DNA from 2 places in the Pseudoalteromonas distincta genome. Region 2 is predicted to be linked to the other one. Evidence: predicted binding sites of a transcription regulator. Region 2 holds the regulator's gene; the other holds the start of a gene.

Region 1 (16,755 bases), 1.2 Mb from region 2:
GAAGGCCCTGGCGATATTCTCATATTTTTAAATGGTGAGCGTGAAATACGCGATACCGCAGATGCACTTAGCAAGCGTAATTTAAAACACACCGATGTATTGCCACTTTATTCGCGTTTATCTAACGCAGAGCAAAACCGTATATTTGCGCCGCATTCTCGTCGTCATATTATTTTATCGACTAACGTAGCCGAAACGTCACTCACCGTGCCGGGTATTCGTTATGTAATAGACCCAGGTACTGCGCGTATAAGTCGCTACAGCTATCGTACAAAAGTACAGCGCCTACCAATAGAGCCTATATCACAAGCAAGTGCTAATCAGCGTATGGGTCGTTGTGGACGTGTTGAAGCGGGTATTTGTATTAGGTTGTACTCTGAGGATGATTTTTTATCGCGCCCAGAGTTTACCGACCCTGAAATACTGCGTACTAACCTTGCGTCTGTTATTTTACAAATGTTGGCGCTAGGGCTTGGTGATATGGCGCAATTTCCGTTTGTACAAGCGCCAGATAGCCGCAATATTAATGATGGCCTAACATTGCTTGAAGAGCTACAAGCGGTAAAACCAGCTAAACGCGATAGTGAAACCAGCCTAACTCAATCGGGCAGGGAGCTTAGTCGATTACCCGTTGACCCACGTTTAGCAAAAATGGTGCTAACAGCCCATAAACTTGGCGCATTGCGTGAAGTGATTATTATTGTGGCGGCGTTGTCTATTCAAGACCCACGTGAACGCCCACAGGAAAAACGTGCGGCTGCCAATGAAAAGCACGGTCGTTTTGATGATCCAGATTCTGATTTTATCGCTTTTTTAAACTTATGGAATTACCTAGAAGAGCAGCAAAGCGAGCTGACTAACGGCCAGTTTAGAAAGCTGTGTCAAAAAGACTTCTTAGCCTATATGCGCCTGCGTGAGTGGCAAGATATTGTTTATCAAATAAGTACTGTGTGTAACGAAATGGGCATGAAAGCAACCAGCCAAGCGGCTGATGGCGAACTCATTCACAAAGCGTTACTAAGTGGAATGCTGAGCCACATTGGCTTTAAAGATGAGAAGCAAATATACAAAGGTGCACGTAATAGTCAGTTTCATATTTTTCCGGGTTCAGGTTTATTTAAAAAGAGTCCTAAATGGATTATGTCGGCAGAGCTGGTAGAAACCAGTAAATTATATGCCCGCACAAATGCAAAAATAGACATTAACTGGGTAGAACCATTAGCACAGCACTTAGTTAAACGTAGTTACACAGAACCTCATTGGGAGAAAAAGCCAGGTGCGGTAATCGCGTTTGAACAGCAAACTTTATACGGCTTACTTGTTGTAAATAAACGCCGCTGTGTTTATAGCAACATAGACCCTAAAGTGAGTCGAGAGCTTTTTGTGCGCACTGCATTAGTTGAGCAAGAACTGGGCTTAAACGAGGGCTTTTTAGCGTTTAACCGTGAGCTAATAGAAGATATTCAAGTTCTGGAAAATAAGTCACGCCGTCGTGATATTTTAGTTGATGAGCAAACGTTATTTGAGTTTTACGATAAAAAAATACCCAAAGAAATTAATAACCGCGCTGCATTTTTAAAATGGTATAAAACACAAAAACAACAAAATAAGCATTACCTACACATGACTCGTGAAGAGCTAATGCAGCATGGTGCAAGTAATATCACTGAGTTTGACTACCCTGACACATGGCAGCAAGACAATATTATATTGCCGCTTGCTTATCATTTCGACCCAGGCCAAGCAGTTGATGGCGTTGCGGTACAAATACCAGTAGCGCTTTTAAATCAAGTACAAGAAAGTGGTTTTGACTGGCACATACCAGCATTTAGGCATGAGCTAATAAGTGGGCTTATAAAGTCATTGCCTAAATCGCTTCGTCGTAATTTTGTGCCAGCACCAAATTATGCTGATGCAGTACTGGCAGCTATTGAGCCAATGCAAGGTAGCTTAATTGATGCTTTAGCCACGCGTTTATTAAGAATGACAGGTGTGAGGGTTGATCCCGAGGCATGGGATTTAAGTGCATTAGCACCGCATTTACGATTACAGTTTGAAGTACGTGATGAGAGCGATAAGTTACTTGCACGAGGACTTGATTTAGCCAAGCTCAAAGCAGAGCTGCAAGGTGAAGTAACCGAAACACTGTCTAAAGTAGCCGATAAAGGCATTGAAAAATCAGACCTAACACAATGGGATTTTGGTGAGTTACCCGCTTCATACGTTAAAAAACAAGGTCAATATGAGATAAAAGCATACCCTGCGCTGGTGGATAAAAAATCAGCCGCTGCAGTGGAGCTTTTTGATAGCGAAGCAAAAGCGCAGCAAGCACATCAACAAGGTTTGCGCCGTTTAGTACTATTAAATGTGCCATCGCCAATTAAGTACTTACAACAAAACTTACCGAATAAGGCAAAGCTGGGTTTGTACTTTAACCCATTTGGTAAAATAGCTGATTTAATTGATGACTGTATTGCCGCAGGTGTTGATAGCTTATTAGTAAAACACGGTGATATACGCGACGAAAAAGCATTTGAAACAGTAAAAGAGCAAATACGCGGTGAGCTGGGTGATGCCGTTGTATCGATTGCAACGCAAGTTGAGCAAGTATTAAGTATTGCTCATGCGCTGCATAAAAAAATGAAAGGGCGCGTTGATTTAACCATGATAACCGCGCACGGCGATATTAAGTCACAGCTTGAGTCACTTATATTTAAAGGTTTTGTGAGCGCGCATGGCGCAGATAAAATAGCGGATTTAATTCGTTATTTAAAAGCGATTCAAAAACGTTTAGAAAAGCTGCCAGTGGATCCAAATCGTGATAGGTTATGCGTACTAGAGCTAGATAAAGTTGCGCAAGAGTATAAAAAAGTAGTTAATAAAACGCCTAAAGGGTTGCCTATACCACAAGAGGTAACCGCTATTTTTTGGATGCAACAGGAGCTTAGAGTGTCGCTATTTGCTCAAACACTAGGAACGCCTTACCCAATTTCAGCCAAGCGGGTACTTAATGCGATAAAAGAGATAGAATAAAACTTGCATTTTCTATTAAGCTTAGTACCTTAATAGAAGGATTTATTTTTGTTTTGAAAAGGAAGCGACATAGTTATGTCCTCATCGATTGAACATAAAACAAAGCGACTTTTAGTGGTAGATGACGAGTATTTTAATTTTGAAATGCTCAAAGCCGCACTAGCGTCGAAATTTGATGTTAGTTACGCAGATTCAGGGCAAAGCTGCCTTGCGTCAGCAATTGCGAGTCCGCCAGATATAATTTTGCTTGATGTTTGTATGCCTGGTCTTGATGGTTATGATACATGCCGAATGCTAAAGCACACACCTGAAACAAAAAATATTCCTGTTGTTATGGTATCGGGCCTAGAGTCCCCATCTGAAAAACAAGCAGGGTTTGATGCTGGTTGTAACGCGTATGTTGTAAAGCCATTTTCAGTGGGTGCTTTGTTGGAAGAAATTAACACGGTTGTTTAGAGGTAGCATATGTTTACTGATGATAAGCGAAATTTTAGACGCATGCAGATTAACACTCCTGCAAATTTAACAACGATAGAACCAATAGCGGGTTTAAGTTTTGCCGCAGAGTGCGTGGATTTAAGTGCAACAGGTTTATCAATTCATTTAGATGAATTGCTTGAACCTAATACCTTACTGACGGTGAACATTGATTCGACTCATCCAAGTATTGCGCCTTTAAATGCAACAGCAAAAGTAATACGTGCCAGCAAAGAAGATGATGGCACGGTAACAGCAGGTCTTGAAATCATTCAGTTTAACTAAATCGAATTCAGTTAAACTCAATAGTAGATATTAAAAAACCTTACAGATTAAGCCTTTTAAGTAAAAGCCTTCAGGGTAGCTGCCAGCAATTGGGTGATCGGCTGCCTGGTTTAATCGCTCCATTATCAGTAGGTCTTTACCTGCATCAAGTGCTGCATCGGCTACTACTTTTTGAAACAAGTTTTGTTCCATTAAACCAGAGCATGAGAATGTTAATAGTGTTCCACCTGGTTTTAGTATTTGCATGGCAATCATGTTGATATCTTTATAGCCACGACACGCGCCCGTTAACTGCGCTTTATTATCAGCAAATTTTGGTGGGTCCATTACGATGGTATCAAACTGTCTACCTTCGTCGCGGTATTGGCGTAATAATTTAAATACATCCTGCTTAACAAAGCTCACTTTGTTTAAATCTAAGTTATTATGCTCAACATTACGCTTTGCTGTATCTAAAGCGGGTTGCGATACATCTACGTTAGTTACATGCTCACATCCACCACGCAGGGCATACAACGAGAATGTACCTGTGTAACTAAAGCAGTTAAGGACAGTTTTACCTTTTGAGAAGCGCTCAAGTGCAGCACGGCTGTCACGCTGATCTAAGTAAAACCCTGTTTTGTGACCTTCAATTATATCAACTTCGATTTTTAAGCCGTTTTCTTCAATAAGCACAGGCTCTTTTGGTTCATTGCCCCAAAGTGCGCCTTTAATTGGTTCTAAGCCTTCTTTAGTACGTACATCTACGTCAGAACGCTCATATATACTAGAGCCGGGGAAAATAGACATCAATGCGCCTACAATCTCGCCTTTATGGCGCTCGGCACCGGCGCTTAATAGCTGGCACACTAATACGTTGTCAAATTTATCTATTGTAACGCCTGGTAAGTAATCAGACTCAGCAGCACATAAGCGAAACCCTGTTAATCCGCCTTCTTCAATAACTTGGCTACGGGCTTCTAATGAGCGACGTAAACGGCGTTCAAAAAAGTGTTGATCGATGACTTCTTTTTCGTCAAAGCTCCAAACACGTGCACGAATTTGTGAGTGAGGGCTATACGCAGCAGTTGCTAAAAACTTACCTTCGCTGTCGTGAATCGTTACTGTGTCGCCTAATCCAGGTTTACCTTTAATTTTTTTGATGGCTTTTGAAAATAACCAAGGGTGTTTTCTTTTTAATGATTTATCGCGACCAGCTTGTAGGTAAACGGCAGATGACATAAGGCTTCTCAGTAGTAATAAATAAGCGCTGTATTTTAGTCAAGCAAGGAGCAACATACAATGAATGTTTTGCAAGGGGGGCATAAAGCACGGTAAAGTACGGATAATTCATTGATTAATTAGCTTTTTGGAACCTAACTTTGTCTGACGTCGCTTTAAGCCCTGATTTAGAAATACTTAACTCACAATGTAGAGAGTTTATCGCCTCTTTAGTGCATGCCGATGTTGCTCATGACATTACTCATATAGAGCGAGTGGTGCGCGTTGCAATACAGTTATGTAATGCGGAGCAGGCAAACATGTCAGTAGTATTACCTGCAGCGTGGATGCACGACTGTGTGGCGGTGGCTAAAAACCACCCTGATCGTGCAAAAGCCTCTACTATGGCAGCTGATAAGGCATTGGAGTTTTTAAAATCGATTAATTATGACGAGTCACTTTTTGATGAGATTCATCATGCAATTGCAGCGCATAGCTTCAGCGCAAATATAAAAATTAAAACAGTTGAAGCGCAAATAGTACAAGATGCCGACAGAATGGATGCGTTGGGCGCTATTGGCGTTAGCCGATGCATGAAAGTTGGTGGCTCAATTTCTCGGTTATTATATAACCCAAATGACCCTTTTTGTGTTGAACGCGAGGCTGATGATAAAACATACACGCTTGATCATTTTTTCATAAAGTTATTACATATTGCCGATAGTATGAATACCCCATCAGCTAAAGCAGAGGCGAATAGACGAACAAGGTATATGCATGAGTTTTTAGAGCAATTAAAGTCAGAAATTGGTGAGTAACGTGAATAATACAAGCATACCGAAATTATCTGGCATTGATCATTGCCATTTAAATGTTGATAACTTAGCTAATGCCGTTAAGTGGTATGAGCGGGTTTTAGGTTTTAGCGTAGTGCCAGAGCTTGCCTTTTGGAATGAGCATGGGCGAGGCCCTTTAACGCTTGAGGATGCTTGTTTCACCACTCGTTTAGCATTGTTTGAAGGAGAGGGGCGCAGTAAAGGGATTGCATTTTTGGCCTCAGGGGATCAATTTATTCAATGGCGTATTCATCTTGAGAGTTTAAATATAAAAGTAGTTTTAGCAGATCATGGTGTAACGTTTTCTATGTACTTTAAAGACGAAAGTGGCAATAGCCATGAAATTACGTCACATGACTATCGTTATATAAAATCTTGTTACCCAAATATTGAGCTTGGCTCTCACACTGCTAAAAAGAATTAGCTTTCTTGATTTGCATTTTTTATAGCAATAATATCGTCTAAGTTTTTTACTAATAGTTCGATTAGAGCGGGATCGAAATGAGTTCCTGCTTGCTCTTGCATATGCAAAACTGTTTTCTCTACACTCCAAGCCTCTTTGTAAGGGCGTTTTGAGGTAAGTGCATCAAATACGTCAGCTATAGCAACAATTCTACCTTCAACTGATATTTTTTCGCCTTTGATCCCGTTAGGATAGCCTGAGCCATCCCATTTTTCGTGGTGTTCAATTGCAAGCGTATGTGCAAGTTGTAGTAAAGGAGATGATGAGTTTGCTAAAATTTGCGCGCCAATGGTGGCGTGTTCTTTCATATGATCAAACTCTTCAGAGGTTAACTTTCCAGGTTTGAGTAGGATAGCGTCAGGAATACCTATTTTTCCTACATCGTGCATTGGGGCAGCTTGACGTAAAAGTTCTGCTCGTTGCTCATCCATACCGAGTGCTAACGCTAATACTTTACTGTATTGGCTCATGCGCACAATATGTTCACCCGTGTCGGTGTCTTTATATTCCGCTGCACGGCCTAGACGTTCTACTAAATCTACATGAGCTTGCTTTAATTGCTCTGCTTGTACTAGCGACAAGTGAGTATTAACCCTTGCTCTTACAATGGCAGGGCTTATTGGTTTAGTAATATAATCTACTGCGCCTAACTCAAAACCTTTGTATTCATCGCTTTCATCGCCAAGCGCAGTTACAAAAATAATTGGGATGTGTGATGTTTTAGGATTTCTCTTAACTATTTGGCATACTTCAAAGCCATTCATATCTGGCATCATTATGTCGAGCAAAATTAGCTTTGGTAGCTCTTTTTCAAGTAGTGCTAGTGCGGCATCACCCGATTTAGCAAACGACATACGATATTGATTACCTAACACTTCGCGCATTACTTTTAGATTTGCAGGCTCATCGTCAACAATTAATACCCGTGGCCTATCTGTCGTAAAATCCATTAATTAATACTCATTGTTTGTTAGTTTTTCAAGTAAGGTTTCTAGTATTACGTGTGCTTTATCAAAATCAAATTCATCAAAGGCTTCGGCTATATCATCAACTTCATTTTGAAAGGTAGAAGGTGCGCCGCGTTGCAACTTTGCGAGTAGTTCATCATTTAATTCTGCGTTTTGCGCATCTTGATGAAGTGTTTCACACAGTGACTTAATTTCATCAATTGATAGAGTGTCTGAGCTATTATCTTCAGGCTTGCTATTTGGCTCATCGCAAGTATTTGATGACAGCAGTTGCGTTATAATAAGTAGTTCGTTTTTGATATCGTCTAAAAGACTAATAACTTTAGCATCACTTTGCTTGTGCTCTAAATCGGTTAATAACTTCATTAACGTTGTTAGCCCTAAGTTACCAGCAACACCTTTGAGTGTGTGAATGAGGCTATCGACATCTTTTATGTTTGATAATTTATCATTAAATAATCTCTCAAACCGCTTATCACTATCACTAACAAACTTAGTAATCTCTGTAAGTTGCTTACACTTAGAACCCCAAAGTGCTAATCCTTTTTCAAAATCTATATGCTGCGCTTTAGGATCGCTTTGCGATATAACCATTTCTTTTGCAATACCAAGCCCCAGCACTTGCGCTATTTCTTGGTTAAGCTGATTTATATCGACGGGTTTATTGGCAAAGCCATTCATGCCTGCTTTTTTAGCCGTAAGCTTATCTTGCTGTAATACGCTTGCTGTGAGCGCGATAATTGGCGTGTACTTAAGCTGCCTTTGGTTTTCTATTGCTCTTATTTTTTGTGCTGCTTGTATGCCATCACACAATGGCATATGTATATCCATTAATATGACATCAAAGTCTTGCTCTTCAAATACTTTAATCGCTTCAAGTCCGTTTGACGCTTTGGTAACTGAATGCTGATCGCGTGACAGAAGCAAAGACAGTAGTTCTGTATTTTGCTCTATATCATCAACTACTAGCACTCTAAGTGCAGGCAGTTGGGTGTGTAGACCATCAAAATAATCTATTTTAGATTCGTCACCTAAAGTAAGCGGCAATGAAAAGTAAAAACAGGTGCCTTTACCTAGCTCACTTACTAAGTTTATTGTTCCGCCCATAAGCTCTACAAGTTGTTTACTTATGGTTGTACCAAGGCCTGTACCACCAAAGCGGCGGGTAGTAGTGCCATCGGCTTGTTCAAAAGGTTGAAATACAGCTTGAATACGATCTTTTGCAATACCAATTCCGGTATCTTGCACTTCAAAAAACAGATGCTGATTTTGTGTCATGCCAACGGTGACCGTGACAGAGCCTTCTTCGGTAAACTTAATCGCGTTACCAATTAGATTAGTGAGTACTTGTCTGAGTCGATCTGGGTCGCCGTAGTACGTAGAACTTACTGATTCTTTAATATGGAGTTTAAGTTCTAAATCTTTCTTTTTAGCTTCTAGCCAAAAAGTAGAAATAATACTGTCTATCACTGGTTTTAAGCTAAAGTGGACTGGCTCAATGGTGAGCTTACCGCGTTCTAGTTTTGCAGAGTCAAGAATTTCATTTAACAATCTTAGCAATGAACGCGCTGCATTATTTACGGTAACCAAGTGCTTTTGTTGTTCTTGATCAAGTGGGGTATCCATTAATAGATCGCTAAAACCTATTATAGAATTCATTGGGGTGCGTATTTCATGGCTCATATTAGCCATAAAAGATTGCTTTGCATGAGCAGCTTCTTCAGCTTTAAATTTAGCTTGCTCTAGTTTTTCTTCATATTCTTTGCGTTCAGTAATATCGACTAAAACACCATCAATCCACTTTGGGTTGCCTTGAGCATCAAAGTCGATACTCCCTTTATCTAACAACCACAAAATTTTGCCGTTTCTATGTCTAATTCGGTATTCAATAGAATATTGAGACTTTGCATCAACAGCTTTAGTGACTTCATCAACTATTTGTTTTTGATCTGATTTCAAGACCAAGTCATTAAACTCGATACAATGCTCTGTAAACTCATTTGGGTTATACCCTGTAAGCTCAATTATATTTGGACTAATAAATAACATAGTCCAGTTGTCATCAAACTTGCATCTAAACGCGACTCCGGGCATGTTATCGATAAGAGAGCGGTATTTTTGTTCTTTCTCTTCTAAACTTTGCTGCAAAGCGCGTTGTTCGGTCAAGTCGGTGATAAAGCCAACATATAAAGGGTTATGGCCCGGCTGATTTACTTCGCCTATACCTAAGCGAATAGGAAAAACATGTCCGTTCATGTGTTTTGCATATACATCACGGTTTATGCCTATTATTTTACCTAGATCAACATTGTGAGCATTTAAGAGGTATTCGTCGTGGTGCTTGGCAATGTTATCGTCCATTAGCATTTTTACGTTTTTGCCTTGAACTTGGTTTTCTTGCCAGCCAAAAATTTTACTTGCGGCTTCATTAAAACTTAAAATAATACCAGTATGGTCAATGGTAACAATGCCATCTATAGCGGTGCCTAAAATAGCATTTAGACGGGATTCTTTTGCCGACTTATCCTCAAGTAGCATGCGATAGCGAACCATACCATTTATTACACCAACCACGCTTGTAATCGCGATAGTTGCTGTGGCGACTGCAATGGCGATAAAAGTTAGTCCTGCGGTTGCGTTAGCATCATCATAGATTAGTGGCGATGTAGCTACAAAACGTGTAGCGGCCATACCCATATAGTGCATACCAGCAACAGCACACCCTAAAATAACAGCGCTAATTGAGTTATTTTGAAGAGGTGATAAAGAGGGTAAAAAACGCTCAAGATTAAAGCGACTGTAAAGGGCTATAAAGGAGAGGGCTACAGCAACAATGATTGATAACGCAAATATCAATGGATCATATCTAAGTAAAGGAGCAAGATCCATTGCAGCCATGCCGCTATAATGCATAGTGCCAATGCCGGCTCCTAGTAACACGGAGCAAATCGACAATACTTTTAGATTCCCTTTACTATTTACTAGCATTGATACAGCGTACTGACATGCAATAAATGCTGGTATAAAAGAAAGGAGAGTGATTGTTGGATCATAATCAATATTAGTACACAGTGAAAAGGCAAGCATACCAATAAAGTGCATACTCCAAATACCAGCCGAAAAAACAGTAGCAGCGGTCACATTTGCTAAACGTTGGTAGCTAGGAAATTGAGTTTCTTTTGCGAGATCTATAAGTCTAATGGTGAAAAAGGCTGCAAAAATAGCAATTAGCAATGACATTGAAACTAATAGAGGATCGTAAACGCCATTAATGATTAAGCTAGGATCTTGGTCTGTGATAAAAAAAGCTGATAACATAATGGCTCAAAATATAATCTTTATTTATTAAGTTTAATCTAATTAATTAATAAATAAACCGTTAATTCAATGAAGTGAATAAAATAACGAATTTATTACTTTTAGTTTTCTTTTATTTATCAGGGATTAGTTTTTTAGTTGGTGTTTTTTATTCTAATGTATTGCCTGTCACAGGACTAAGTTAGATTTATATGGTCATATTTAAGTTTCTATCGAGTAACCTTAAGAAAACTAATGAATTGGCTTAACTAAGCGAAAAGTACACCTTATTTGGTTTTATTAGTTGCTGGTGAATTTTCTCGTAGCAATATCATTAATGAGTATGAAAGTGTTTGAATATCAGTTAAAGAAAAGTATAAAACGTAAAACGGTTGCCATTAAAGTACATAACAAGAAGGTGACTGTATATGCCCCTCAGTTTGTTAGTAATAAACACATCCAAGAATGGCTTTTTGACAAGCAGGTGTGGGTAAATGCTCAATTAACTAAACAGCACAATATTGCTGATAGCAGACAGAACCCGTTCAAAGACAAACAAATTTTAATCTTTGATAGCATTGTAAACATAGAATTTAAGCAAGGTACTAAGTCCGAAGCACTAAACTGTAACGACAGCTTGCTTATTACACACTCTTCGCGCGTTAAAAATACTTCGCAAAAATATCAGCAACTTCTTGAAGAATATTTAAAAGAGCAACTAACTGCATATATAGAAATGCGTTTAGCGTACTTCTGCGCACAAATGGATGAAGAATTACCTACGAGTCTAAAAGTAGCTATTTATAAGCGAAAGTGGGGAAGTTGTAATAGTAAGCGAGAGCTAACATTTAATTTGCATTTAATCGGAGCGCCTTATCATGCTATTGATTATGTGATTGTCCACGAGTTAGCGCATTTACGTCACTTAAACCACAGCAAAGCTTTTTGGCAACACGTTGATCGTTTTTTTCCTAATTATAAAGCATCATCAACATGGCTAAAGAAAAACAGTATGAGTTTACAATGGGTATTTTGAAGTTACCTGAATATAGGAATATAGGAATATAGGAATATAGGAATATAGGAATATAGGAATATAGGAATATAGGAATATAGGAATATAGGAATAGTAGAGAAGTGGTGGAGGGAGCTGGATTCGAACCAGCGAAGGCTGAGCCGTCAGATTTACAGTCTGATCCCTTTGGCCGCTCGGGAACCCCTCCACACTAATTTTATTGCATTTGGCCCCACTTAACTTAGCGGTAAGAAAAGTGGTGGAGGGAGCTGGATTCGAACCAGCGAAGGCTGAGCCGTCAGATTTACAGTCTGATCCCTTTGGCCGCTCGGGAACCCCTCCAATGCAACGGCGCTGATAATAGCAAATTGCGTATTTAAGTAAAGAAAAAAGCTAAAGAAAATTGAAATAAAGCCGATAAATATCTATCAGTTACCACAATCGACTAAAGACTATGCAAATAGATGATTTGTTAATCACAGAGAGTCAGTTAAACAGTAGGCTCAATAATAGTGTGCATGAAAATCGCCGTGGCGAATTTTCTCTATTATTAGCGATGCTGTCACATGACGCACTCGACTTTAGCCAATTTCATTTACCAAAAACTGAAATAGATAATTTAGTTATAGAAGAAGAGGCATTAAGAAAGCAATTTGGCGCAGGTCCAAAGCAACTTTTAGCCCCTGATGAATACAATATGTTGGTTGGACAGTTTAATGCCTCATTAATATCTCAAGAAGGGGAGCGCTGTGGTATGACAAGTATTAAGTTAAGGCAATGCTTAAGCCCTGAACCACTTGCGATTAGAAATGATGATAAGCATATTCCACTTAATATAATAGATAACTGTGAGCTTGCTGTCAGAAGAAGAATTAAAAGCGAACAAACACAACTTGCTAATCCTCCTATAGATGCAGCTGCTTTTTACGACAGCCTTAATAATGATGCAATACATCAACCACTTCAGCTTATTGCGGTGTGATATATGATTGTAATAATCATCAGTTAATATATGCTTTATAACGGGTCTGCTTTATATATTTGCTAATAATTGATTTAATGAAAAAAAAGCATCCAAAAATTAAATGCAATTGCTATAATGGCGTCAAATGGTATGACATGAAATGCCATTATCATTAAACCAAGGTAATTAGGAACGTAATGAAGAAAACATTCACGCTAAATCACGAGAAAATCAAATACCCTCGTATGGTTGATGCTGCAAAGCACGAAGTGAAAAAATATTTGAAAAGAGAGCGTAATAAAACGCTACCTGAAGATGCTGACTATTGGGCATTTGACTGTAAGTTTGGTAACACAGCTGAAGATGCGCAAGTTGTGCACGTTGCTGAATTAAGTAACCAAATTGGCGAAATTGAAAAGCAAGGTTTGACCTCTTTCTACGTAGAGATTTTAGCTCGACCTGCTCAACGTCAGCAATTAGATTTAGATGATGACGAATAATACTTAACTAAATTAAGTATTCAAAGTTATAAAATGAGTCCAAGTGGCTCATTTTTTGTTTTTATGCAGTAAAGATTTACTAAAAAGTATTTTTATTAGTAACCAATAAGTAGAACCCCTCTTAATTAACATTTGCATAACAAAATGTGATGCTATAGGCTGTTTTTAATTAAAAAAACAAAACATTTTTACTATGCCAATAAATTACTCTGACCATCAATTAAAACTAAGTTTAAAGAATTCTAAAGTACTTATAGTTGACGATCAGTTATTAAGCTTAATCGTATTGAAAAAAATATTATCTGAGCATTTTAATGTGACAACAGCTGGAAGTGGTGAAGAAGCAATTGAAATTTGTAATGTAAATGTACCCGATATAGTCCTACTCGATATTAGTATGGGTGGAATGAGTGGTATTGATACATGTTTAAAATTAAAAAATAATACTGAAACACAGGATATCCCAGTTATTTTTGTTACATCCTTTGAAAACGAAGAAGAAGAGTGTTGGGAAGCCGGAGCTGTTGATTTTATTAAAAAGCCGATTGTAAAAGAAACACTATTTAGAAGGGTTCGTGCCCATATAACGTTAAAATTACAACACGACTTACTCAATCAAAAAGTATTTTTAGATGATTTAACTAAAGTATTCAATCGCCGTTATTTTGATGCACATTTTTCTAAAATGGAACGAAGCGCCTTACGAGAAAAAGTTGACTATGCATTATTACTCATCGATATAGATTACTTTAAGCAATACAATGATATCTATGGTCATGTGCAGGGGGATACGGTGTTAAACCTAGTAGCACAAACTATTACTAATAGTTTGCAAAGGCCAACCGATTTTGTTGCGCGTTATGGCGGCGAAGAGTTTGTAGTTGTTCTACCGCATACAAGCACTGAAGGTGCAATTTGTGTTGCTGATAAAATTAAACAGAATGTGGCCGATTTAGGAATATTACACAAATATTCAGAATATGATTTTGTGACTATTAGTATTGGCGGTGCAACCCTACAACCATACGTAAATAACAAAAACACGTTGCAGATCGCAGATGAAAAAATGTATGAGTCTAAAATGCAAGGGCGTAACAAAGTGTGTTTTTAAGTTTAGTTAGCTAATAAATCACTCTGCCACTTAAAAACACCTTTTAGGTAATAAATATTAAATAAGATTATTGATTACATGCTATGACATTTTTTGTACTTTTTATTGCTACCGCATGGGCAGTCATCATTTCTGCCTACTTTAATATCTTCAACAGGATATATAGTGCCATCTAAATAACGCCATTGAGTGTTTTCTTTAATAAACAGCGACTTTTCGTGAAGCTCACAAAATAAGTTTTGATAAAAATATTGGGCTTTAAATTCTACCGTTCCAGTATCGCCATCATGGCTTGAGTCAATTAAATCAAGATTTATAAATCGACAGCTGTTAGCAAAATCATTGATTTCTTTAACCGGATTCTCAGCTTGTTTTTCTTTTGCGTAGGTTTGATAAACATATTTTGCATTTTTAATAACATAAGCGCTGAATCGTGAGCGCATAAGTTGTTCAGGAGTGTCAGCTTGCTTAACAGATAAGTGAAGCGGCTCGCAGCAATCGGCATAATTGTGCCCACTGCTGCAAAAACATAATGTGGTATTGAGTGAAGTCATAATAATAATACAAAGTCTAAAACATTAGTTTAACAAGCTTATTGAGCGAGTGGTATCTCTGTTGTTTGAGCGTTTTTAGTAAAACAGTATAGTTTTGTATTCGTTTTACTTAAATCGAACGATAGATTTGTAAGTAGTTGGTTATTAACTATATCGGTCCAGGTAATTACAGCTGCAAAGTTTCCATTATGTAATGCAGAATTTAATACATACTCTAGATTTACTAGGTGCTTCTGTCTAATAACAAGTAATTTACTTGTATCAATAGAGCATGAGTCAAGTAAAGCTTTGCTCGGTACATGATCTGGCGCAATTAATAACGTCCATGCATTAGAGCTATTATATTGGTGTAATACTTTTAAAAGCTCAAAGGTCGCTGAAATTTCATCTTCAATTTGGATCAAATTTACGCAATCGCTTTGCTCGTCTTGTTGGTAACTTTTAACTGTTCTTACGGTAATAGGCTGTAACATAATTTCACTCACTGGGTTTTTATACAGTATTCATATACAGTAGTTTATACAGTGCTTTCGTGCAAGCATTTTATGCTATTTATTTGTACAGTTATTCAGCTTTTGATCATTGTTTTTTGTTTTTAAATCTATAATTCTTTATTAATCAACTTGTTATAGGCTTGTTTTTGAGAGGGTATTTTTAAAATAAATTTTTGAGTCATGTTTTCGTTTGTGGGTTTTATACTGTGTAGGAGTATCTTTGTAACTATATACAGTATTTTTCAACACTGTATACAGTACTTATACCTTAGTTAGTTTATGTGTTTTCACTGGTGCGAGGGATCATATGAGAAAACTGGAGTTGGTGGATTTGTTCGTACAAACTTGCTGCATAACATTGAGCATCTTTAAATCGCTTAGTTTCGATATGTTTGCGTATATCTGTAACCGCTGCAGTGGCAGGTGCGTACCCTTGGCTACTCGCTAAGCTCAACCACGCTACAGCATGAAATACACTTTGTGGCACGCCTTCACCTTTTACAAAAAATAAACCTAAATAAAACTGTGCTCTATGGTTTCCTGCCATTGCAGCAAGGCGCATCCATTTTGCAGCCAATGGAGCTTGATTATTTTTTAAATAATATAGGGCTTTATTAATAGTACTTTGCTCATCTTTTTTATTATCAATGGGCGCGGGGCTGCTTTCTGGTTGAGTAACAAAACCTAAAATGTTGTCTAGCTGTTGCTCTAAGTCTTGCTCACAAGGTGTTGTTTTAAGCATATTGGTTCATTTATTATTTTAACTACTTTAACAGTTTAGTATATAGCAAGGTAAAATGTCCTGTAAAAGATAATTTTTATGTTAAAATCTCGCCACTTTTTACTATCACAAGTTTATTATGTTTGAAGCCTTATTTAAACTCAGCGAAAATAACTCAACAGTTAAACGCGAATGCGTTGCTGGCCTAACGACCTTTATCACTATGGTATACATTGTATTTGTAAACCCGGCTATGCTTGCTGAGGCAGGGATGGACCAAGGGGCTGCATTTGTAGCTACCTGTATAGCAGCTGCGATAGGCTGTTTTATAATGGGTTTATGGGCTAATTATCCATTAGCATTAGCGCCTGGCATGGGACTAAATGCTTTTTTTACGTATGGCGTCGTATTAGGAATGGGTTATACCTGGCAAGCCGCATTAGGGGCTGTTTTTATGTCGGGTTGTATATTTTTATTTTTAAGTTTATTTAAAGTCAGAGAATGGATTATTAATGCCATACCTCTGGTACTCAAGCGAGCTATCGCAACAGGTATTGGTGCTTTTTTAGCCTTAATTGCCCTTAAAAATGCAGGCATTATTGTCTCAAGCCCAGCAACACTAGTGCAATTGGGCGACATTACTTCCCCAGGCCCATTATTAGCTATATTAAGCTTTTTTGTAATTGCAGCGCTTTTATACCGCGATTTTAAAAGCGGTGTACTTATTAGTATTTTATTAGTGACAGGCATTGCACTAAGTTTAGGGCTAGTTGAATATCACGGTGTTATGGCTATGCCACCATCAATAATGCCTACTTTTATGCAACTAGATTTTGC
Region 2 (16,755 bases):
TTCTACTTTTTTTTCTAAACCCGACTCAGTTGTAAGCATCAGTAATGGTGTAAATTTATAACTAGGCAAAGTACGCAGCTCTCGTATTAATGTAATTCCATCCATTATTGGCATGTTTACATCTGAGATCACGGCATCAAAGTCTTGCTGCTTGGCAATAGCGAGAGCTTCACTGCCATCTTTAGCTTCGGTTACATCAAACCCTGCGGTTTTTAATGTAAAGCTCACCATTTGACGCATCGATGCTGAGTCATCAACCGCTAAAATTCTTTTCATATATACCCCTAACTTTTACTTTCGGTTGTTAAGTATTGGCTTAAGCCAAGTTTATTGATTGTATGTGTTAAGGCCTTGCTACTGCCTACCCAAATGATTTTGTGCTGTATGGTAAGTAGGTGTTTTTGTAAGGCGCATAAAAGTTGAATTGAGGCAGTATCAGCAGAAATCACATCGTTAATATCAAGACAGATATCATCGTTGCTATTGAGTTCGTGCAGTAAATCTTGATGTAGTGTTTCAACTTGCGTAATAGCAAGTTCGCTCGGAAGTTTTAGCATTTAGTAGGTGCATTCCCTGTCAATTCAATTCATAACAAAAGCTTAGCCCTAGTTATTAAAATTGCCATAAAATGCTTAATTAAATTTAAATCGTCGTTAAAAAACAAAAAAAGGAGCCTAAAGCTCCTTTCAAATTGGTAAAAAGTAAAAACTAGTCTTTGTAGTAATCGGCTATTTTTTTAAACTCTTTCGTTAAAGTCGTCGCATTAATTAATGGCACACTACCTTGTTTAAATTCTGGTTTAAAAATAGCTCTAACAGCTCCATTTTGATCAACCATAGCGACCGAAGCACTATGATCAACTGCATATTCTGATTCACTACTATCGCTAATCGCGTAAATTAAACCAAGCTCTCTAACAACAGGAAAAAGGTGTTTATGTTCCCCTGATACAGCTAAAAAGTCAGGATTAAAGTAATCTATATATTGCTTTCGTTTAGCTGGTGTATCGCGTTTTGGATCAACCGATAAAAACCAAATTTGTAGCGGATAATCTGCCTGTAAGTTTTTATAAACAGCATTTAACTTAGCAAGTGTTAATGGACAAATATCTGGACAGCTTGTATAGCCTAAAAATACTAAATTCCACTGTCCTAAAAATTGTTGCTTAGTCACTAATTCGCCGCGCTGATCGTTTAACGTAAAATCAGACAGTGGCTTTGCATTTTCGTAAACTAATGCATCTACATCTGGCGGACTATTTTCGTTTGAACATGCCGATAAAAACAAAACTAAAATAACAATTAATCCAAGCCATAACTGCTTCATAAAGGGAGCCATTTATCTATAAATAAGATTACAAAGAGTACCATTAAATGAATAATCGAAAAACGAAATAAGTCCATTGCAGTCTCATCATTTCCAGCAATTTTTAATTTGACGGCTTTATATATAAACACTGCATTTAATACACACGCACCTATTAAATATATTAATCCAGACATACCAATTAAATAAGGCAATACGCAAACAACAGCGAGTAAAACGGAGTAGGCAACGACGCACGTTTTACAAAAGTCGATTCCATGGGTTACTGGTAACATAGGAATTTTAGCGCGTTCGTAATCACTTTTTCGTGCTATAGCCAGCGCCCAAAAGTGTGGCGGAGTCCAGGTAAATATTATCATTACAAGTAACCAAGGGGCTGCTGCCATTTGGTTTGTTTCTGACACCCAACCTAATAATGGAGGCATTGCGCCAGCCAACCCACCTATAACAATATTTTGCGGTGTAGCACGCTTTAAAAATGATGTATAAACAAATGCATAACCTACCAATGCAAATAACGTTAATATAGCGGTTAAGGTATTAGCCCACACCATCAACATAATAAAACCAGCAACCCCAATAACAGCTGCAAAGCTAAGCGCATGTGTTTTACTTAAGCGCCCTTTAGCCACAGGACGATGACGAGTCCTTGCCATTTTTGAGTCTATCTCACTATCAACCACATGATTAATAACCGCTGCAGCAGCAGAAAGTAGTCCTATACCTAACAAGCTAATAAACTGTACAGCCATACCTCGCCCTACATCAGGAGCCAGCGCTAAACCAACCCAAGCTGTTAGTACCAGCATGGCTACCACTTTAAATTTACTAATTGCTAAGTAGTCTTGCAGCAAATTATGAGTACGCGAAATTAGCGATTGAGTATTAACGGGTAGCAGTATTTTTTTATCAATTATAAGTGCCATTATATTTCCCCTTTATGTGCGTGATTTTAGGTAATAACACAACCTAACCATGCTTAATAATAGTATGGCAGCCATCAAGTTATGCGCCAGTGCAACTCCCAAAGGAATATGCCAATGTACTAAAATAAGCCCTAAGCTAATTTGGCAAAGCAGGGTAAGTAATACGCTCACCACGCAATTTTTAATTTTTTTAGAGTACGCTTGGCTGTATATTTTCCACATAATTAGCGCCAGGACGATGCAAGTAACCAGTGCCCAAATGCGGTGTAATAAATGAATAGACATACGCGCTTGCTGCGATAACACACCAAATTCATAATTACTGTGCTCAAGTGGTAATTGAAATACGCTACTCAATGAAAACGGTTGTGCGTAATTACACAATGGCAAACCACTACAATGAGGAGCGGCGTAATTTGCAGCCAGCCAACCACCAAGTGCAATTTGGATAATCAATACACTGAGCGCTACTAAACTTAAACCAAAATAGCGTTTTGCGCCGCTATCACCACCCATAATAGGTTTTGCGGTTAGCCGTAAATATAAAAGCGTTATAAGTGACAAAATACTAAAGCCCCCTAATAAGTGGCCCATTACAATAAGCGGCTGAAGGTTCATGGTTACTGTCCACATACCAAGGGCTGCCTGAAACACCACTAGTAGAAGTAAAGCCAAAGGCAATTTAACTGGCGTAGTTGGATATTGGCGTTTTAAAAAAGCCAACACAAATAAACCTAAAATAAGTAAGCCTAAAGCACCTGCAAAATAGCGATGAATCATTTCTTTCCACGCTTTTGCGGTTTCGAACATCATATCGGGGTAGCTTTGAGTTGCTAAGGCTATGTCAGCCTCATGCTTAGGTACCGTTAAAAAGCCATAACAACCAGGCCAATCGGGGCACCCTAAACCTGCATCACTTAAGCGGGTGTACGCACCTAAAGCAACTACAATCAAAGCGAGTAATCCTGTTATTAATACTAATTTTTTATAATTTTTATACATCAGATACTCCAACTTAAGCTCAACTTAATTAGCTAGAACGAGAATAGTTAAGTAATTTTTTTAGATCTTTTAATAACCCTTTTTGTACTAAACGGTTTTCTTGTGGCTCGACCTTAAAGGGATATTCAAGTACCACTAACCCCATATGATCAATTAAATATAAACTTGCAGGATTTAAACTCTGTTGTTCGGTAATAATTTTCCATGGTAGATTTTTATTGTCGGGGCTCCCCATTACAGCCATATCAACCTTGCCTTGGTTTTTACCAAGTGCCACATATAAGTTATTAAGTGCATTGAGCTGCTCGCTGCATGGGGTGTTACATTCGTTTGAATAATTAAGTGCGATAGTCCATTGTTTGGGATTATTTTGCGGCCAATTTTTAAGTTTTATTTCTTGGCTTAAAAACTCACCATTATTAGTAATTGCAGTAGGCAACCAATCAAACTTTAAAGCGCCATATGCCAAAACCAATGGGATTGCGCAGCAGCCCACAAACAACAAAAGGGGATTATTTTTCATTATGTGTCCTTTTTTTACTCGCAAAAATAGCCACAACAGCACATGCAACAGCAATTAAAAACCATTGCACAGCGTAGGCATTATGCTTTTGAGGGCTCATAACAACGGCCTCATAATGAGGTGTTGCAATCTCATCACCAGTACCTTGTCTGTAAGCCATAAAATTAATTAATGATTGCTGGCTTTGGGTGCTCAGCATATTCAAGTCGATAGATTGGATTCTTGTAGGTAAGTCGTTATTTGTAGTTTTATCTTCAAGCGTAAAGCTACTTAAGTTATTTTCTTTTATTTGCGCTTTAAGAATAAAAACACCTGTAGGCAGAGCAATCTTTGGCAGTGTATCTCTAGATATAGGCGCTTTTACCCATCCTAAATTAACTAAAATCACTTTTTCTTCGCTTTCTGGCTTTAGTAAAGCAAGTAAGTCGTACCCTACTTGCCCGTTATAAACTTGATTATCTAAAAGCCAATATTGGTTTTGTACAAACCGCCCTTTTAACTCAACCAATACACCAGTTTTGTTCCAGCTATCAGGCAGGTTAAGTAATTGAGACCAGCTCATCACACCACGAGTCTGTTGCTTAGCAATGGCGGTTAGTTGTTGCTGCTTTTGCTCACCTCGCTCCAACTGCCAAAACCCTAATCGCACACACACAAGTACAACAACCACAACCATACAAAGTGTGATTAGTGAGCTAAGCTTTTGTTTGTGCCATAAAACTAACTGCATAAAGGGTCAACTCAGTGATTATTAAAATTATTATCGTACTGTTGTTAATATTTATACTTTTTAACTTATTTAGAGCATTGTTTATTATGGTGTCAGGGAAAACTGAGGGACGACCTATGTCTCACTTTTTAGGTCGTCGCGTATTGTTTTCGGTCGTTGTTTTAGTTGTTGTTATTGCAGCGCTTAAACTTGGTTTTATTAAAGCAAATAATTCGCCAATAAACGCTACAGCACATATACAAATACAAACAAACACAGCCACACCACATCTACAAAGTGCCAATACCAAGCAGCTGCTTGAAAAGCAAAGTGCTTATCTTTAGTAAAGTGCCCTTTTAATATCCGTAAAAATATTACAAATAAAAGTACGGTTCCTAGCGTTACATGCATGCCATGAAAACCAGTCAATAAAAAGAACGTATTACCGTAAATACCCGCATCTAGCGTTAGGTTAAGGTCATTATATGCATGCATGTACTCCTCAACTTGCAGCCCTAAAAAGCAAACACCCAATAAAATAGTAGCGCCTAAAAACACCTTAAGTGGAGTGCGTTTATTGTTTTCCATCGCTACGTGGGCAAAATGTAAAGTAACTGAGGAAGTAAGCAGTATTAAGGTATTTATAAGTGGTAAGCCTTGCCAGCCCATAGCTTGAGTAGTTTCGCCAGCAGGTGTTGAAACTAGCGGCCAAACGGCTTCAAAAGTAGGCCATAATACCTCGTTAGTCATTGCATTATTGCCTGCACCTCCAAGCCAAGGTACCGACATTACGCGTGCATAAAAAAGCGCACCAAAAAAGGCCATAAAAAACATAACTTCAGAAAAAATAAACCAGCTCATACCTTGCCTAAAAGAGCGATCCATTTGTGCTGAGTACAAACCTTGGTCCGATTCACTAATTACATTTTTAAACCAGCTAAACAACATATACACAAGTACAGCAATACCGGCATAAAGCAGATAAACCCCGCTACCACCTTCTTTACCTACACTCATAACAGTCAAGCCCGCCCCTACTGCAATAAAAAACAATGCAACAGCACCTACAATAGGCCACGGGCTTTGCTCAGGTACGTAATAATGCTCATATTCTTGATTCATTTTATTTACTCCTAGTTTCACACTAGTTTAAAAAGCTAGTTATTACTTGCCACCAGCTGTTCACTAATATCAAATACGGTATAAGATAAAGTTAATTCTTCAATGTCGCTTGGCAATGCGGTATCAACATAAAAAAGTAATTTAAATTCAAGCTCTTCCCCTGCTTTTAGAGGTTGCTGATCAAAGCAAAAACAAGCTATTTTATGTAAATACTTTGCCGCTTTACCTGGCGAGACTGATGGTACAGCCTGCATTACTTTATCTAGATTGCTGTTATTTTTAGCGCTAAACATTACCTCACGCATTGCACCGGGTTTTACCACTACACTGTATTCTTTTGATTTAACTTCAAACGGTGCACCACTTTGTGCGTGAGTAGTAAAGCTAACGCCGACTTCTCGGTTTTGTACTATTTGTGTACTTTGCTCTGCTTGCTCAAGCGAAGGCTTTCCATTAAGCCCTGTTACATCACAAAACACGTCATACAAAGGTACTAAAGCAAAGGCAAAGGCAAACATGCCTATGCAAATAAGTACCAAACGTTTGAGTAGCGGTGCGTGTGTCATTACTTAATTACCGGCGGCGTAGAAAAAGTATGATATGGCGCTGGAGAGTCAACTTCCCACTCAAGCCCTTCTGCTCCTTCCCATACTTTTGCAGGCACTTTATCACCGCCACGCGCGCATTTAATTACCACAGCTACAAACAACAATTGCGATAAACCAAAGGCAAACCCACCAATACTTATGATTGCGTTAAAGTCGGCAAATTGAAGAGCGTAATCGGGAATTCGACGCGGCATACCAGCAAGCCCTACAAAATGCATAGGAAAAAACAGTACGTTCACGCTCACCAGCGATAGCCAAAAATGCCATTTAGCCAATGTGATATTAAACATATTGCCCGTCCACTTGGGCAGCCAGTAATAGGCCCCCGCCATTATCGAAAATACAGCCCCTGTTACTAATACATAATGAAAGTGCGCCACTACAAAATAAGTATCGTGATATTGAAAGTCAGCAGGTGTAATTGCCAGCATCAATCCCGAAAAACCACCCAAGGTAAACAGCACAATAAACGCAATACTAAAAAGCATTGGCACTTCAAAAGTTATTGAGCCTTTCCACATTGTGGCAACCCAATTAAATACTTTTACTCCTGTAGGTACCGATATAAGCATGGTCGCGTACATAAAAAACAACTCGCCAGCGACCGGCATCCCAGTAGTAAACATATGATGAGCCCATACAATAAAGCTCAATAGTGCTATGGAGGATGTGGCGTATACCATTGAGGCATAGCCAAAAAGTTTTTTACGAGAAAAGGTAGGTATTATTGTAGATATAATGCCAAAGGCAGGAAGAATCATTATGTATACTTCGGGATGACCAAAAAACCAAAAAATGTGTTGGAACATCACCGGGTCGCCACCGCCTGCGGCATCAAAAAAGCTGGTCGCAAAATACTTATCGGTAAGTACCATAGTGACAGCCCCTGCAAGCACTGGCATTACCGCTATTAATAAAAAGGCAGTAATTAACCACGTCCATACAAATAAGGGCAACTTCATCCATGTCATGCCGGGGGCACGTAAGTTCACTATGGTTACAATCACATTGATTGCGCCCATTATTGAGCTAATTCCCATAATATGTACGGCAAATACAAACAATGCAGTATTATCATTACTGTATGTTGTGGACAGTGGTGCATAAAAAGTCCAACCAAATGCAGGCCCCCCACCAGGCATAAATAACGATGCCAATAGGATTAAAAACGCAAACGGCAAAATCCAAAAGCTCCAGTTATTCATTCTTGGCAATGCCATATCTGGCGCGCCAATCATAAGTGGTATCATCCAGTTAGCAAGGCCTGTAAAGGCGGGCATAACCGCACCAAACACCATAATTAAACCATGCACGGTGGTCATTTGATTAAAAAAGTGAGGATCGACCAACTGTAAGCCTGGTTGAAATAATTCAGCCCTGATCACCATAGCCATTGCGCCACCAATTAAGAACATGGTCAGCGAAAAAATTAAATATAAACTACCTATATCTTTATGATTAGTTGTGTAAAGCCAGCGTTTAAAACCTTTAGCTGGGTGATGAGCATGATGAGCTTCATTGGCGTTAGGTTGTTCTACTATGCTACTCATTAGTTCGCCTCCACTTTGGCATCAAGTGCTGCCTGTATTTGACTCGGTTGAATAACATCACCCGTATCATTACCCCACGCATTACGTTTATAAGTAATAACCGCTGCTAATTGCTTTATAGATAACTGTTTGGCAAATGCTTGCATTGCCGTACCGGGTCGTCCATGGATAACTACATCAATGTGATCTTTTATATCGCCAAGCACTATAGGACTGCCTTTAAGTGCAGGAAATACACCCGGTAAGCCCATGCCCGTAGGCTGATGGCACGCTGCACAATTAGCCATATATACTTGTTCGCCTAAAGTCATTAACTCTTCTTTTGGGAGGGTTTTATCAAGTAATGCGGCATCTGCCAGCGCAGCTTTCTGCTTCGCCTGCTTTGCATCTGCAAGCCATGTTTTAAAATCAGCCTCAGATTTAGCGACCACCACAACGGGCATAAAGCCATGGTCTTTACCACACAACTCAGCACATTGTCCTCGGTAAGTACCTTCTTCGTTTATGTTCGTCCATGTTTCGTTTATAAAGCCGGGGTTCGCATCTTTTTTAACTGCAAAATCAGGTACCCACCAAGAGTGAATAACATCGTCAGAAGTCATTAAAAATCGTACTTTTTGATTTATTGGCAGTACAAGAGGCTTATCAACCTCAAGTAAGTAGTTAGGATTTTTATCTGCAAGATTCGCGATTTCATCTTGCGGGGTAGATAAAATAGAGTAGAACTCTACATCTTCGCCCATATATTCATAATGCCATTTCCATTGCGAACCCGTAATTTTAATAGTGAGATCAGCTTTGCTGGCATCTTCCATTGCAATTAGGGTTTTAGTGGCTGGTACTGCCATAGCAATTAAAATAACAAACGGAATTGCAGTCCAAAGTATTTCTACTTTAGTGCTTTCGTGAAATTGGGCAGGTACAGCCCCTTTAGATTTACGGTGATGAATAAGTGCCCAAAACATAATTGCGAACACTATCACCCCAATCACACAACATATTATAAATATGGTCATGTGCAGCTGATATACATTATTGCTTATATCGGTTACGCCTTTGCGCATATTGTATTGGCTATTAGCCAAAACTGGGTGCGTAAAAACACATAATATAAGCCACAAGGTAGAGGTCAGTTTACCCATGTGACGGCTCCTTTGATGCTATTGCGAATGCAAAGCGAAGAGGCATACGGCTTAAACGCCAATTCGTTATTTTTATTTTTTTAGCCAATCTCATTTAATATTGATTGGTTTTGCTGCGCCAACAACGGGTTTGTGTATATTGTGTGTTCTCAAAACTAAAAAGCTGTGAGTTATTATTAGCTCAGCACATTAACAATTAGCTAAAAAACGAACAACAAGCAAGTTTTAGTATAAAAAACAATCAGGTGATATTGAATAATTAATAAAAATCGGTAATCAACTGGGCGACAGAAAGTTCAAAATATGAGCAAAACAAAGGGGTTTAACGCATTCGGAGGGGGAAGATATAAGTGCAAAAAAGTTTACAGCTTAAATAGTCAGTGGGCGGTTTACGCCCTATTTTTAGTACAAATTTTAAAACAAAAATGCGTACTAATTAGTACGCATTTATAAAACTGCTTGTTTAAAAGCTATTTTTAAAGTCACATCCAATCAGCGTTTCTTATAACGCCAACGGCTAAGCCTTCAATATTAAAAGACTCATTCTCAAGATCTACTTCAATAGAGTCAAAATCGTCGTTTTCAGCATGAAGTAATACTTTACGACCCGCTTTCTCAAGACGTTTTACAGTTACGTCTTCGTCTAGGCGAGCAACAACAACTTGTCCATTTTCAGCGGTTTGAGTACGATGTACTGCAAGTAAATCACCATCCATAATACCAATATCTTTCATGCTCATACCGTTAACGCGTAGTAAAAAATCTGCAGCCGGTTTAAACATTAATGGATCGATTTTGCAGTGACTTTCAACGTGCTCTTGCGCCAAAATAGGTGAACCAGCAGCAACACGCCCTATAAGCGGTAAACCTAATTGTTCTGGCTCTTCTTCTTCAATTAATTGAATACCACGGCTTGCACCTGGTTTCATTTTAATTGCGCCTTTTTTAGCAAGTGCTTTTAAATGTTCTTCAGCAGCATTGGCACTTTTAAAACCTAATGTTTGCGCTATTTCAGCACGTGTAGGAGGCATACCAGTGTCTTTAATAAAAACTTTAATTAGTTCGAGTATTTGAGCTTGGCGGTTCGTTAATGGTCGCATACAACTGGTTTTCCATACAGTACATTTAACTGTGAGTATATACAGTTAAATAAAAATCGCAAATTTAAATTAAGCCTTAAAATAGCTAAAGTAATTTCACTTGTGTACATTTTAGGGATATAACTAAAGCTAAGTTTATAAATGATTAAAAATGCAAAGGAGACATTATGAGTATTTGGTACCAGCCCATCACCTTAGAGCTGTGCAAGCAGTTAGAGCAAGGCGTTAATGGCCAAGGAACATTAATGAAAACTATGGGGATAGAAGTCACAGAAATTGGCGATGATTATTTGGTTGCCACAATGCCGGCAATTCCTGAGCATCATAACCCAATGGGCATGGTTCACGGCGGTGCTAACGTTGTACTTGCCGAAACAGTTGCCAGCTATGCCGCTAACTTTGTTGTCGATTTTACTAAATTTTACTGTGTAGGGCAGGAGATTAGCGCAAGTCATTTAAAAGCATCTCGCAACGGCACTTTAACAGCCACGGCTAGAGCATTTCATATTGGCAAACGTAGTTCAGTGTGGGAAATAAAAATTACAAATAGCCGCAATGAGCTGTGCTGCGTATCAAAAATGACCGCAGCAGTCGTAGAGCGAAGATAGTTACTTTTCGATTGGGTAAATGGTAATTTCCATACCCGCACCAATCGCAGATATACGCAATAATGTATCTGCATCTAAGGCTTGATTAAAGCACTTAGGAGAAGTCCCTGATTCAAAACCAATATCAAACGTTCTACGTGAACAGCTTAACCATTGCTTTAGCGCGTTACGCGAACACGATTCAATAAGCTCACATATATGGTTTATGGCTTTATCAGGTGTGCTCACCTCACCTGTAGCTTCAATACGCGCTAGTTGACGGTATTCGTCTTTGTCATAATGTAAAATCGTCGCGACTTTTTTCAAGTCCGCCACTAGCAAACTAATATCTTGCTTTGATTCAAGCTCAAGATCTACATTTAAAAATTGAATTTCCGACATCGTTTCGTATTTATCCTCTAATAATTTCATTGCAAACTTTAACGCAGTTTTACCGTTATACCAAATCAACTATGCTCTATTAACCACTTTATATGGATATTTCGCAGCTTTTAAGTATTTTTTAGCATTTAAAGCTAGCTGGATATCAAACATCCAGCTCAATTAAACAGATAAGTCATGTTAGGGATTTAAGTGTAATCTTTTTTATTTTTAAATGATTACAGTAAGCTATAGTTTAAACTGCGACAAAATGTCGCAGTAACTTATCCCATTAATGTAATAAACTAGCCTCTAAAAATAATAAGACTAAAACATGAATAAAAAAATATTTAAACATGCTCGCAAGTTACATAAATGGTTAGGTTATTTATTAGCACTACAAATTTTAGCATGGTTACTAGGTGGTTTCATTATGAGTGCAATCCCTCTTGATAAAGTTCATGGGGAGCATCTTGCAACACGTACTCTTAATAACCCATTTACGCAGGCTGATTATGTTGCCTCCCTTGACGATATTGCCTCTCAGGTGGCTAATCCAACACAAATAATTTTTGAGAACTTTTTAACTACACCACTTATTACTGTCTTTAGTAATAACGAGCAGCAAAGCTTCAATGGCATAACAGGCCGACCATTTGAACCGCCAACTAAAATACAAATTACCGCAAATGCTAAAGCACACTTACTTATTGACGCTCAAGTAACAAGCGTTGTACTACTAAAGCAAGGTACGCGGGAAGTCGGATATGAAACCAATGTTTGGCAGGTCCAATTTGACGACACTTTTAACACAACACTGTACTTGTCAGAAAATAACGGCAAAGTTGTCACCGTTCGCAGCACGCTATGGCGAATATTCGACTTTTTTTGGATGTTACATATTATGGATTACGATGAGCGAGAGAATTTTAATAATCCACTGCTTATTAGCTTTTCAGCAACCAGTGTACTTTTTTGTTTAAGTGGAATATTACTACTTATACAAAATATACGACTAAAACGATTTATCCGAATTAAAAATAAGAATAAATCAAAGTAGTCATATTGGTTTTTGAGAGCTAGCGCCCACTTATCAAAGAGTAAATAAGCCTAGGGCTTATTTTATTCCAAGTGCTTAAATCGACTCAAATGTCGCTTTAACATTTCGTTTTCGAAAATCAACTCATCACGCTCATCCAGCAATTGTAAAACTAAAGCTATTGCCGACCAATCTAACGAAAAGTCATGTTGGATACGGGCCGCTTTTTTAACTAAGGTCACTGCAGATACCGTAAATTGCCACTGCGTAACATGCTCCCCCTCAATTGGAACCGCAATATTATGCTCAACTAGCTCATATAAAATTGCTTCGCTAATATCACTACTCAAACATAGCTCTTTACTAGTAAGTAAATCGTCCTTTTGTGTCACGATAATTTGCATTATGGCTTGCTCCAGTTATTACGGGGATTAAAGTGAGCTTTTTCGGCTAATTCTTCCCAAAGTTTTTTACTGGTATCATCAACAGATGTTGGATTAACAATTTTAAGCACAGCAAATAAGTCACCTTTAGCTTTTTTACTCATTAATCCCTTACCTTTAATACGCAAGCGTTGACCAGACTGACTATTAGAAGGAATAGTTAATTGGATATTACCTGTCAACGTAGGTAAATTTAGCTTTGTACCAAGAGCCGCTTCCCATGGTGCAAGAGGGACAACTATATTTAGGTTATGACCCTCAACATCAAATAATGGGTGAGGCACTAAACTAATTTGTAAATACAAGTCGCCATTTTGCCCATTCGCTGACCCTAATCCGCCTTGCCCTTTTAGTCGAATTCGCTCGCCATTTACTGAGCCTGCAGGAATTTTCACTTTAAGTGATTTTTTAATTTCAGTGACACGGCCACTGCTGTCTCGCTGCGGTAACATAAACTCAACAGGCTTCACGGTATCAACTAAAGTCTCTTCAAGAAAAATTGGGAACTCTATTTCCACATCTTGTCCTTTTTGCGCGCGAGCGGCGTTACTTCTGCTCTGCCCGGAACGATCGAATCCACCAGCTCCGCCAAACATTGAATTAATAAAGTCAGAAAACTCTTGGTCGGTTTGAGGATCGCTTTGCTGATAATTACTTTGCGAAGAGGCATTGTTACCACCATAATGGCCTTGCTGTTGACGAGCACGATTTTGTTGGTGACGACGTAACTCGTCGTATTTAGTGCGTTCTTCTTTGTTATGGATGACTTCGTAAGCTTCTGCTATTTCTTTAAACTTATCTTCTGCTTGAGGCTCTTTGCTTACATCTGGGTGATATTTTCTGGCTAACTTTTTATAAGCTACTTTAACCGCTTTATCATCTGCATCAGGCGATATTCCAAGCACTGCATAATAATCAACAAATTTCATTTGCAATCCAAATCCTCATATTGAGTAAGCTTTAAGCATACTCCTTAACGGGTAACCTTGTGTGGTTAAAATACGATAAATAGTGAGAAATAAATGAATAGTGAAAATAACTTTGAGTAAAAAATTAATCAGGCACTTTTTATTAATATAAGCGTAGGCCTTAAGTTAACTTTATCTTTTATCTTCAAGGCTTTAAACTGCCTATTCCTGTAGTTCACATTTGTGATGGATATGACTCGATTTATTCTGGCCTTATTGGCTTGTTGTGTGTGCGTTTCGGTATCAGCCGAACAATTTACCCGTTTTTCAACGGCTAAAAGACATTTAATTAAAACCCTACCTGACAACGCCAAAAGCATTTACTGCGGCTGTGATATTAAAAAAGAAGGCAAAAAACTCATTCCTGATCCTTCTAACTGTGGTTACATTCCTCGAAATACACTTACCCGCTCAGGCAAAGTAAATGTGCGAGCACTACGCATTGAGTGGGAACATATTGTTCCGGCGTGGGAATTTGGTCATCAGCTACAATGTTGGCAAGATGGCGGACGTAAAAACTGCCGTAAAGTAAGTGCTAAATTTAGAAAAATGGAAGCTGATATAAATAACTTAGCGCCAGCTATTGGCGAAATTAATGCCGATCGCTCTAATTATCGTTTTGGCATGCTTAGCGAAAACGCCACACAGTATGGTCGCTGCGAAGTAAAAGTAAACTTTAAGCAACGTGTAGTTGAACCGCCTGTCTATGCACGTAAACGTATAGCCGACACTTACGCTTACATGCAGAAAACATACGGTTTAAAAATCTCTGATAAACAGCAAAAGTTATTTAATGCGTGGAAAAAGCAAGCATTCGCAGATACAAGTAGTGCGAGCAAGCTCTAAGCTTTAACACTCATTTACATAAATCAAAGTTATAAATGTTGAATAAACGAGCGAGTGTTGTAATATTTTAAACAACTTATTTACAAAAAAAGCCCTTACCTATGTTTAAAAATAATAAAACCTCGCTTGCCATTTTCACTGCATTTGCGGGCTTTGCTTTGACCGGTTGTGGCGGCGGCGGTAGCGGTATCGACTCAGCCCCTGTAGTTACAACACCTGTTAGTAGCAGTCCAACATGGACTGCGGGTGTATTTGAACCCTCTAACGATTTAAAAAACTTTTGCGAAACCCCGCGTACGGGTAATGATCCCTTTAATAACAACGAGCCTTACCCAGATCAAGCAGGTTCTGCCCTTTACGAAAAACTCTGGCTTCGCTCTTGGAGCGACGAAACCTACCTTTGGTATGATGAGATTGCCGATAACGATCCTGAAAGCTTTGCCACAGTAGCAGATTATTTTGCCCAATTAAAAACAGAGCAGCTTACCGACTCAGGTGCAAAAAAAGATAACTTTCATTTTTCAGAACCTACTGAAGATTACTTTCAAGAAGCGCAATCGGGCGTTACTTCTGGTTACGGTATAAATTGGGCGTTTATTGGCGATACAGCCGACCGTATTTTACGCGTCGCTTATCTTGAAGATGATTCACCTGCAAGCCAAATAGGCTTTCAACGTGGTGATACTGTACTTTCAGTTGACGGTGTTAGCATTAATACCAATACACAGTCGGGTGTAGATACGCTTAACGAAGGCTTATTTAGCCCAACTAACGGCGACTCACATACTATTGTTGTACGCAGTAACGATGGCGCCGAAAAAACATTTAATGTAACCGCTGGCAATATTGAACAAACACCGGTTCAAAATGTTAAAACGATTACAACCGTAAATGGTTTAAGCGTGGGTTACATGCAATTTAATAGCCATATAAGCATTGCCCAAGAAGGGCTTATTGATGCGGTAAATAAGTTTAAAACCGATGGTATTGATGAGCTTGTAATCGACTTTAGATATAACGGTGGTGGTTTATTAGCACTGTCGGCACAATTGGCTTATATGGTTGCCGGTAATGCCAACGTTAACAACCGCTTTTATTATCAAACTCAACAAAACGATAAACAACCCGTTGATTCACCTTTTCCATTTATTGATGAAGAAATAGATTACTCTACTTTTTTTAGCACAGGTGAAAACCTACCTGATTTAAACCTATCAAAGGTTTATGTATTAAGCACATCAGGCACCTGTTCGGCATCAGAAGCTTTTATTAATGGTTTAAAAGGTATAGACGCAGAAGTTATTTTAATTGGCGACACAACCTGCGGTAAGCCCTATGGCTTTACCCCAACTCATAACTGCGCAACAACCTATTACACTATTCAATTTAGTGGCGTAAATAGCAAAGGATTTGGCGAATACGCTGCGGGTTTTACACCAACCCCTACGCCACAATTTGATGCTGATGTTCAAGGTTGTGAAATTGAGGACGACTTTGATCATCAGTTAGGCGACAGTGACGAGGCCGTTTTAGCCACCGCATTATTTCATGTTGAAAATGGCAATTGCCCAATTAGAACGGCTGCTGCAAAAGCAGAGCCAGCTAATTTTTCAAGCTCTCGTGAATCTCTCATTCCTTTAAATATGCCTGAGCAATTTACCCAGCGTAATATGGACTTAACTTGGCCAACACTGAGTGAGGAAAGGTAATGGCTAAATTATTACTCCCATTAGCTACCTTATTCGCTTTGGGAGGATGCCAAAGTGTAAATAGTGAGCCCGCTAAACCCGCTATATTAACGAGCGTTAATCCCAGCGTTATTACAACACTACAACAGGCAATTCAACAAGCTAAGGGAGGCGCATTAGTAACACTTTCCGATTCCGTATTTACTAAACGTAGCGAACTGCTAATTGATCATGCAATGAGTAAAGGGTCTGATGGCAGAGTAATTATGGGCGCGCATAATATAAAATCTGAAAAGTTTATTTTGCAGCTACGTAATAACCAATGCGAGCTTTACTATCCTAAAAAAGAGCTTACTACAGTACTTGAAGGTGTGACCTGTAAAGAGTTATAAGGCACTTTATTAGCGTTTATAAAAAGGCGCGCAGCACACCGCTGCGCGCCTTTTTCTATTTTAAAGCGTTATTACAAGTCTTGATGCGGACCAAACACTTCATAATGAATCTGCTCGTTTTTAACACCTAACTCAAGTAACTGGTTTTTTATAAATGCCATAAAACCGGCAGGACCACATATATAAAAGTCACCATTACTCAATGGTAGCTGTGCTTGTACTGCGTTTAGGTTCATTAACCCAGTAAAGTCAGCGCCCTCTGTCGCTTGGTTAAACCACGTCATTGTTTGTAAGCGGTTATAAACTGCATTTAACTCATTTAAATATTTTGAAAACGAATGCTGCTGAGTATTTTCGCAGGCATGTAAATACATAATCTCTTGATTAGAGTTGTCACTTAATA

What was found. Region 2 encodes LexA, which represses DNA repair genes until DNA is damaged. Its sites were predicted from a motif close to TACTGTATNNNNATACAGTA; they were not measured.
Region 1: a site for LexA is predicted at 15,199-15,218, ahead of FFU37_RS09125 (SulA-like leucine-rich domain-containing protein). Genes of this name have one in related genera too.

The regions. Positions count from the first base shown of each region.
Region 1 covers NZ_CP040558.1:2,070,644-2,087,398, reverse strand. Annotated here, with positions in the region: gene hrpA (ATP-dependent RNA helicase HrpA) at 1-3,033, shown strand, start outside; gene FFU37_RS09195 (response regulator) at 3,109-3,489, shown strand; gene FFU37_RS09190 (PilZ domain-containing protein) at 3,499-3,795, shown strand; gene FFU37_RS09185 (class I SAM-dependent methyltransferase) at 3,826-5,016, opposite strand; gene FFU37_RS09180 (HD domain-containing protein) at 5,157-5,813, shown strand; gene FFU37_RS09175 (VOC family protein) at 5,815-6,255, shown strand; gene FFU37_RS09170 (response regulator) at 6,252-7,244, opposite strand; gene FFU37_RS09165 (MHYT domain-containing protein) at 7,248-10,580, opposite strand; gene FFU37_RS09160 (M48 family metallopeptidase) at 10,897-11,595, shown strand; tRNA gene FFU37_RS09155 (tRNA-Tyr) at 11,698-11,782, opposite strand; tRNA gene FFU37_RS09150 (tRNA-Tyr) at 11,832-11,916, opposite strand; gene FFU37_RS09145 (VC2046/SO_2500 family protein) at 12,029-12,556, shown strand; gene FFU37_RS09140 (DUF6172 family protein) at 12,736-13,038, shown strand; gene FFU37_RS09135 (GGDEF domain-containing response regulator) at 13,232-14,149, shown strand; gene FFU37_RS09130 (YchJ family protein) at 14,224-14,703, opposite strand; gene FFU37_RS09125 (SulA-like leucine-rich domain-containing protein) at 14,742-15,176, opposite strand; gene FFU37_RS09120 (tetratricopeptide repeat protein) at 15,475-15,939, opposite strand; gene FFU37_RS09115 (NCS2 family permease) at 16,058-16,755, shown strand, end outside.
Region 2 covers NZ_CP040558.1:3,249,569-3,266,323, forward strand. Annotated here, with positions in the region: gene FFU37_RS14595 (response regulator) at 1-276, opposite strand, end outside; gene FFU37_RS14600 (STAS domain-containing protein) at 285-557, opposite strand; gene FFU37_RS14605 (SCO family protein) at 709-1,326, opposite strand; gene cyoE (heme o synthase) at 1,323-2,252, opposite strand; gene FFU37_RS14615 (COX15/CtaA family protein) at 2,265-3,254, opposite strand; gene FFU37_RS14620 (hypothetical protein) at 3,283-3,777, opposite strand; gene FFU37_RS14625 (SURF1 family protein) at 3,767-4,507, opposite strand; gene FFU37_RS20525 (DUF2909 family protein) at 4,522-4,830, shown strand; gene FFU37_RS14635 (cytochrome c oxidase subunit 3) at 4,733-5,608, opposite strand; gene FFU37_RS14640 (cytochrome c oxidase assembly protein) at 5,644-6,174, opposite strand; gene ctaD (cytochrome c oxidase subunit I) at 6,174-7,766, opposite strand; gene coxB (cytochrome c oxidase subunit II) at 7,766-8,908, opposite strand; gene lexA (transcriptional repressor LexA) at 9,391-10,008, opposite strand; gene FFU37_RS14660 (PaaI family thioesterase) at 10,176-10,616, shown strand; gene FFU37_RS14665 (hypothetical protein) at 10,617-10,997, opposite strand; gene FFU37_RS14670 (hypothetical protein) at 11,311-12,036, shown strand; gene FFU37_RS14675 (chaperone modulator CbpM) at 12,099-12,419, opposite strand; gene FFU37_RS14680 (DnaJ C-terminal domain-containing protein) at 12,419-13,387, opposite strand; gene FFU37_RS14685 (endonuclease) at 13,619-14,272, shown strand; gene FFU37_RS14690 (S41 family peptidase) at 14,374-15,981, shown strand; gene FFU37_RS14695 (hypothetical protein) at 15,981-16,352, shown strand; gene hmpA (NO-inducible flavohemoprotein) at 16,424-16,755, opposite strand, start outside.